DNA from 2 places in the Saliniramus fredricksonii genome. Region 2 is predicted to be linked to the other one. Evidence: predicted binding sites of a transcription regulator. Region 2 holds the regulator's gene; the other holds the start of a gene.

Region 1 (3,408 bases), on a different contig from region 2:
GGTGCCAGGTTGCGCGCCGCGCCGATGCCGACAGGGATCGAGAGGATCACGCCGATCACTGTCGAGGTGAGCGTCATCGTCAGGCTTTCGATCAGCCCCCGATAGATATCGTTCCAGCGGCTGGTGAAATCGGGCTGCAGAAAGCCCATGATGAAGCGCTGGCCGCGCTCCAGCCCGACGATCACACGCTCCCAGTTGACCTCAAGCGTGCCGATGGCGAGGACAAGATAGACCAGAATGGCGATCTGCAGACCGATGCGCCAGGTGCGGTCCTTGATGATCTGTGGCGGACGGCGCCAGGTTGTCGGATAGGTGGTGCTCATACCGCAATCGCCTCCAGACGCCGTTTGGCGTCGGCCTCGGCATCCGCCTGCTCCTCGTCACCACGACGCATGGCGTTCCAGTCCTCTGCGCCGTAGATTTCGGTCAGGGCGGCTTCATTGAGTTGCTCTGGCGGCCCGTCGAAGACGACGCGCCCGGCGCGCAGGCCGACGATTCGCTGCATGAATTGCTGCGCCAGCGGCACGTCGTGAATATTGATGATGGCCGGAAGGCCGCGCTCGGCGCAGATCTCGATGAGAAGCCGCATGATCTGGCGCGACGTCTTGGGATCGAGGCTTGCGGTCGGTTCATCGACGAGCAAGAGCTCCGGCTCCTGGGCGAGCGCACGCGCGATACCCACGCGCTGGCGCTGACCGCCGGAGAGCGCGTCGGCCCGCTTGTCGGCCTGGTCCATCAGACCGACACGGTCGAGCAGGCGATAGGCGAGCTGGATGTCGGAAGGCGGATATTTCCGCAGGAAGCTGCGCCAGAACGGAACGTAGCCGAGCCGTCCCGAAAGCACGTTTTCCATCACGGTCAGGCGCTCGACCAGCGAATATTCCTGGAAGATCATGCCGATGCGGCGGCGTTGCCGGCGCAGTTCGGACTTGCCGAGCCGCACCAGATCGACATCACTGAGCACGACCTGACCGGCGCTCGGCTCTACCAGCCGGTTGATGCACCGGATCATGGTGGATTTGCCCGCGCCCGAAGGTCCGATGAGACCCATGATCTGGCCCTTGGGGATGGTCAGTGTCACGTCGCTGAGCGCGGCGTCGCCCGTTTTGTAGGTCTTCGTCAAGCCTTCGAGGTGCAGCATGGCGGCATCTTTCCAAAAAAGAGGCATGGGCGACAACCTGCCGCCCATGCTGGTTCTTGCAACGAAAGGTTCAGTTACATTCGTAGACGACGCCGTTGGCTTCATCAATGGTGCGGATCACCGCCCAGTCTTCCTGGAACGTGATCGGAATGAACTGGTCCTCACCGTTACGACCGAATTCCTCGGCCAGAGCAGAGCCTTCCCACTCGAAGCTGAAGAAGGCTTCCTGGATCTTTTCCTGCAGATCCGGGGCCAGGTTGTAGACCGTGCCGTAACCCGTGGTCGGGAAGGTCTGCGACTGATAGATCGTCACGAGCTGGTCTTCGCTGACGACGTCGCGGTCGATCATCCGGCCCTTGACCGAATTGGCGATCGAAGCGGCGATGTAGTCCTTGTTGGCGACGCCGAGGATCGAGCTGTCATGCGCACCCGAGAAGGTCGGCTCGAAATCGGTGCCGGCTTCCATGCCGAACTCGGCCATGAGGATGGCGGAGGGAGCCTTGAAGCCCGAATTGGAGGTCTCCGAGGTGAAGGCGAGCGTCTCGCCCCGAATGTCCTCGACTTCCTCGATGCCGGAGTCCGGATAGGTGATGATTTCCATCTCGTAACCGAAGGAGCCGTCTTCAGCCGCCATCATGGCGAAGGGACGGAAACCGGCGCAGGCCACGGCCAGCGGGTTCGAGCCGGTGTTGAAGCCGGCAACGTGCAGGCGACCGGCGCGCATGGCCTCGATCTGGGCGGCGTTCGACTGGACCGGGAAGAACTGGACGTTCTTGCCCGTCACTTCGGCCATGTGATCGAGAAAGCCCTGCCAGACTTCGGCATAGACAGCCGGATCTTCGACCGGCGTATAGGCGAAGATCAGCGTGTCCGGATCAATCCAGTCCGCAGAATCTTCCGGAATGTCGGCGATGAGATCGCCGTCATTGTCGACATAGCGGCTGCCGAGCTGGAATTCGGCCTGGGCGGGAAAGGCGACGGCGAGCGCGGCGAGCGCGGTCAGGGTTGCAAGTGCTTTCATAATTCTCCCCTAGGTGTTGGATGACGGCGTTGATAGCGGCTTTGGATGACAGTTGCATGACAGCCTGCCATGCGTGACGCTCTGGTCAGGAGCCGGCTCATGACCTTGCGCGATCAAGTGTCGTTGCGTCAGGCTCGATTCACGCGCCAGCCTGGCCGCCGCGTCGCTCGCGGTAGCTGATGTAGATCCCCGCACCGGCGATCACGCAGGCGCCCAGGATCGTATAACGATCCGGGAGCGTGCCGAAGGCGATGAAGGCGAGTGCGCCGGCCCAGACGATCTGGCCATAGGCATAAGGTGCGACCAGCGATGCGCTGGCATCGCGTAGGGCGAGGACCACGAGGCCGTGACCGGCGCTGGAGACGAGCCCCATCGCCAGCGCAACCCAGAGCTGGTCTGCCTGTGGCGCGACCCAGAAGAACGGTACGGCGAAGCTGGCGATGACGAAACCCACCAGGGCCGACCAGGCGAGCGTCGTCACCGGTGCGTCGCGCGCGCTGACATAGCGCGTGATCGTCCCCGCGATGGCCCAGGAGGTTGCCGCCAGCACGGGGAAGAGCGATGCGATCCGGAAGGCGTCGGTGCCCGGGCGCATCACGATCAGTACCCCGCAAAAGCCGATGACGGCCGCAGCCCAGCGTCGCCAGCCGACCACTTCATGCAGGAAGACGACGGCAAAAGCCGTCAGCAGGATCGGCAGGATGAAGAAGATCGCCGTCGCATCGGCCACCGGCAGAAACACGATGCCGCTCATGAAGAAGACCGCAGAGCCGAGCATGCCCAGTCCGCGGACGATCTGCAGACCGGGGCGCCGCGAGGCGAAGCCCTGCACGCCTCGGGTCGCGAGCAGAAAGCCCAGAATCAGCACTGCGAAGACAATGTAGCGCATCCAGGCGATCATCAGGGGCGGCAGTTCGGGGGTCAGCATCTTGGCGAAAACGTCGCCACAGGCGAAGAGCGCCGTACCGGCGACCATCGCGAGAATACCGCGCAGAGGATGGGTCGTGCTCGGTGCGACCGCCATCACGCCGTATCAGGTGAGGTAATTCAGGGCACGCAGGATCTCGAAATAATCCTGCGCAGGGAGGCGGATGGTGCGGTCGCCGAGATGTTCGGCACCGGGATACCAGCGATGGCGTTCGGCCAGCAGCGGGTCATTATAGGTAATCTCGAGCACCGGCGATTGCGGCACGGCGAGAAGCTGCCTCTCCCCGCTCCGCGAAAGCGCCTGCGCCGCGCCGGCCTC
Region 2 (3,408 bases):
TCTCGCGTGAAAACGTTCCGATGACGGCGTCCACGCGCTCATTATGAAAATCAAGGGACTCAATGTAACCACCCGCCTGCAGAATCCGCGCGGCGGCGTAGTGCCGGTCGGGGCTGTCGTAGTATTGATCGACGAATAACGCGTAGACGAGGGCAGGCTCCCATTGGTACCGGATACCCGGCGCGGCCACTGCGTGATGCATGCCGGTTGCGGCCTCATCGCGGTCTTCGACTCCGAAATCAAGCGTGCCGTTTTCGATGGACAAGGCGCAGTTGGACCTGATCTCTGCATAAGCCTTGGCAACATTGGTTGCGGCCTCCATGTCGGGCGTCAGCGTACCGGTCTCGCCGCCGGTGATGCCCGCTCTGATCACGTCACGCGACCAATCCATCAGATCACGCGCGACCCGTTCGCGATCAGGCAGATCGACAAAGGACTTGAAAAAGCGGTTGGTGGGGGTGTCGTCGGCATCAGGATCGTCGGACATGCCGAAGAGGCCGGCACCCCCGATGCTGGACCTCGTCTTACATGGTGTGAAGCTCGCCGGGCGCTGGCCGGCCAGATGAATCACGTGGGCCGGTGCGAATCCGGCCTGCGAGGCGCGTTCGACAAACGCGTCGGCTTCGTTGCGCAAACGTGGCGCAATGCTGCGGATCGGATGAGCATCCCGCTCACTCCACTCCTCCAGACCAAAATGAGCGATGCTCTGCGGATAATTCTGCTGGTGAGCCCTGAACTGATCGGTCCAGTCCCAGTGCTCGGTCTGGTAGCGGCCGAGATAGGCAAAGGCGGTCATCGCGCCGGGGTCGCCCGATTCCGCATCGGCCCTTGCCGTATCGAGAAATGCACGCAAGGGCGCCTCGTGGCCGAGCATCAGCATCTCGATGCCGATCAGCATCCAGATATGATCGACCCTCCAGGCTTTCGGATCGTCACGCTGATACAAATCTGCGACGCGGTCATCCAGATAAATTTCGATCACCCGCGCGAATTCATCCTCATCGCGACAGCCGTTCTCGAGCATGGTTTCGAGCGCGAGTAACGGGGATACGTGGCGCGCCTGGGGATTGACGAAGTATTCCTGCGAAAACGATTCGACCGAATGGGCCCCGATGTTGCAGCTCTCATCGGCGCGCGCCTGATTGCTTAGCGCAGTTGCGAGGAGGCAAGCCGTGCCCACCAGGATCTGTATGGATTTCGTCATAATACCTCCCGGTAGCTCATGCGGGGCTCAGTATCCCGTCAGGCATGCGGCGGGATCCGGCTTGAGGTTTGTAAATCGTGCAGACCCGGTTGACCGCACAAACGGATCCGGAGACACATTCTAAGGAATATTTCGATGAAATTATGCAATCAAAACGTCGTGGCGACAACCAAAAATAATATTCCGATAAAAAATTATCGTGATGAACGTCGACGAATCACCCCTCAAAGGCATAGCCCGCGCCGCGCACGGTGCGGATCGGATCTGAACCCGATTGCGCCTTGACGGCCTTGCGCAGACGCCCGACATGGACATCGACGGTACGCTCGTCGATATAGACGTCGCGCCCCCAGACATTGTCGAGCAGCTGCTCGCGGGTGAAGACGCGCCCGGGCGTGCGCATCAGGAATTCGAGCAAGCGGAATTCCGTCGGGCCGAGATGCAGTTCGGTGCCGTTGCGGCGCACGCGGCGGCTGTCGCGGTCGAGCTCGATATCGCCGGCGACCAGCTTGTCGGTCAGCAGGTTGGGATCAGTGCGGCGCAGCAGCGCTTTCACACGGGCGACGAATTCCGGAACGGAAAACGGCTTGACGATATAATCGTCGGCGCCTGTTGCGAGACCGCGCACACGGTCGCCTTCCTCGCCGCGCGCGGTGAGCATGATCACCGGCAGGCGGCGCGTGTTTTCCCATGCCCGGATACGCCTGCAAAGCTCGATGCCGGAAATCCCGGGCAGCATCCAGTCCACGATGGCGATATCCGGCACATGTTCCTTGAGTCTGATTTCCGCGTCGTCACCACGCATCACGCAATCGACCTCGTAGCCTTCCGCTTCGAGATTGTAGCGCAGGAGCAGGGTCAGCGCTTCCTCGTCCTCGACCACCAGAACCTTCGTCGACATCGTGTCATCGCCTCATGCTGCGGCACGTACGGGCGCCGCCGGTTGCTTCATGCGGGGCAGGGGGGGCAGGCGCAACTCACTTGCCCGTATGTTCGACATGCTCGAGGGAGGTACGATCCTTCTTCGGGCGCTCGGCCGTCAGCGGTTCGCCCTTGACGAGGTAATGCACCGTCTCCGCGATATTGGTGGTGTGGTCGCCAATACGTTCCACATTCTTGGCGCAGAAGAGCAGATGCGTGCAGAAGGAGATGTTGCGCGGATCTTCCATCATGTAGGTGAGCAATTCGCGAAACAGCGAGGTATAGAGCGCATCCGTCGCTTCGTCGCGCTCCCAGACATCCATCGCCGCCTCGAGATTGCCCTGGGTATAGGCATCGAGGGCATCCTTGAGCTGCGCCTGGACAAGTTCGCTCATCCGGTTGACACCGAGCACCACCTTCTGCGGCTCGAACTGGCCGGAGACGGCCAGCGTGCGCTTACCGATATTCTTGGCCATGTCACCGATACGCTCGATATCGCTGGCGATGCGGATGGCGGAGATCACCTCGCGCAGATCCACCGCCAGGGGCTGGCGCTTGGCGATGGTGAGGATGGCGCGCTCCTCGATCTGGCGCTGCAGATCGTCAAGGCGGTCATCCATGGCGACCACGGCCTGGGCCTGGTTGACGTCGCGGCGCACCAATGCGGTGGTGGCATCGAGCAGCATCTTTTCCGCGATCCCGCCCATCTCCATGATGGCCGAACGCAGGCCCTGCAATTCATCATCGAAAGAGGAAACGGTATGATCGACCATGTTCGGGTTCTCCTGCAAATCGTTGTGCGGTTCAGCCGAAACGGCCCGTAATGTAATCCTGCGTCCGCTTCTCGCGGGGGCTCGTGAAAATCCCCTCGGTCGGCCCTTCCTCGACGAGATAGCCGAGATGGAAGAAGGCCGTCTTCTGCGAGACGCGGGCCGCCTGCTGCATGGAATGTGTCACCATGACGATGGTGTAGTTCGTCCGCAGCTCGTCGATCAGTTCTTCGACGCGCGCCGTTGCGATCGGATCGAGCGCCGAGCACGGCTCATCCATGAGGATGACGTCGGGATTCACGGCAATGGCGCGCGCGATGCACAAGCGCTGCTGCTGGCCGCCAGACAGTCCGGTGCCGGGCTCCTGAAGCCGGTCCTTCACCTCCTCGAAAAGGCCTGCGCGTCGCAGGCTGCCCTCGACGATCTCCTCGAAATCGGTCTTGCTGCGGGCCAGGCCATGAATGCGCGGCCCATAGGCGATGTTCTCGAAGATCGATTTCGGAAACGGATTCG

Evidence for each region. The regulator PhoB, encoded in region 2, activates phosphate uptake and scavenging genes when phosphate is short. The targets are predictions, from matches to a motif close to TGTCATNNANCTGTCAT.
Region 1: a site for PhoB is predicted at 2,208-2,224, ahead of phnD (phosphate/phosphite/phosphonate ABC transporter substrate-binding protein). Genes of this name have one in related genera too.

The regions. Positions count from the first base shown of each region.
Region 1 covers NZ_FMBM01000001.1:911,438-914,845, forward strand. Annotated here, with positions in the region: gene phnE (phosphonate ABC transporter, permease protein PhnE) at 1-323, opposite strand, end outside; gene phnC (phosphonate ABC transporter ATP-binding protein) at 320-1,141, opposite strand; gene phnD (phosphate/phosphite/phosphonate ABC transporter substrate-binding protein) at 1,212-2,162, opposite strand; gene GA0071312_RS04120 (DMT family transporter) at 2,302-3,186, opposite strand; gene GA0071312_RS04125 (M55 family metallopeptidase) at 3,196-3,408, opposite strand, start outside.
Region 2 covers NZ_FMBM01000002.1:1,504,120-1,507,527, reverse strand. Annotated here, with positions in the region: gene GA0071312_RS13455 (peptidoglycan-binding domain-containing protein) at 1-898, opposite strand, end outside; gene phoB (phosphate regulon transcriptional regulator PhoB) at 1,422-2,105, opposite strand; gene phoU (phosphate signaling complex protein PhoU) at 2,182-2,898, opposite strand; gene pstB (phosphate ABC transporter ATP-binding protein PstB) at 2,930-3,408, opposite strand, start outside.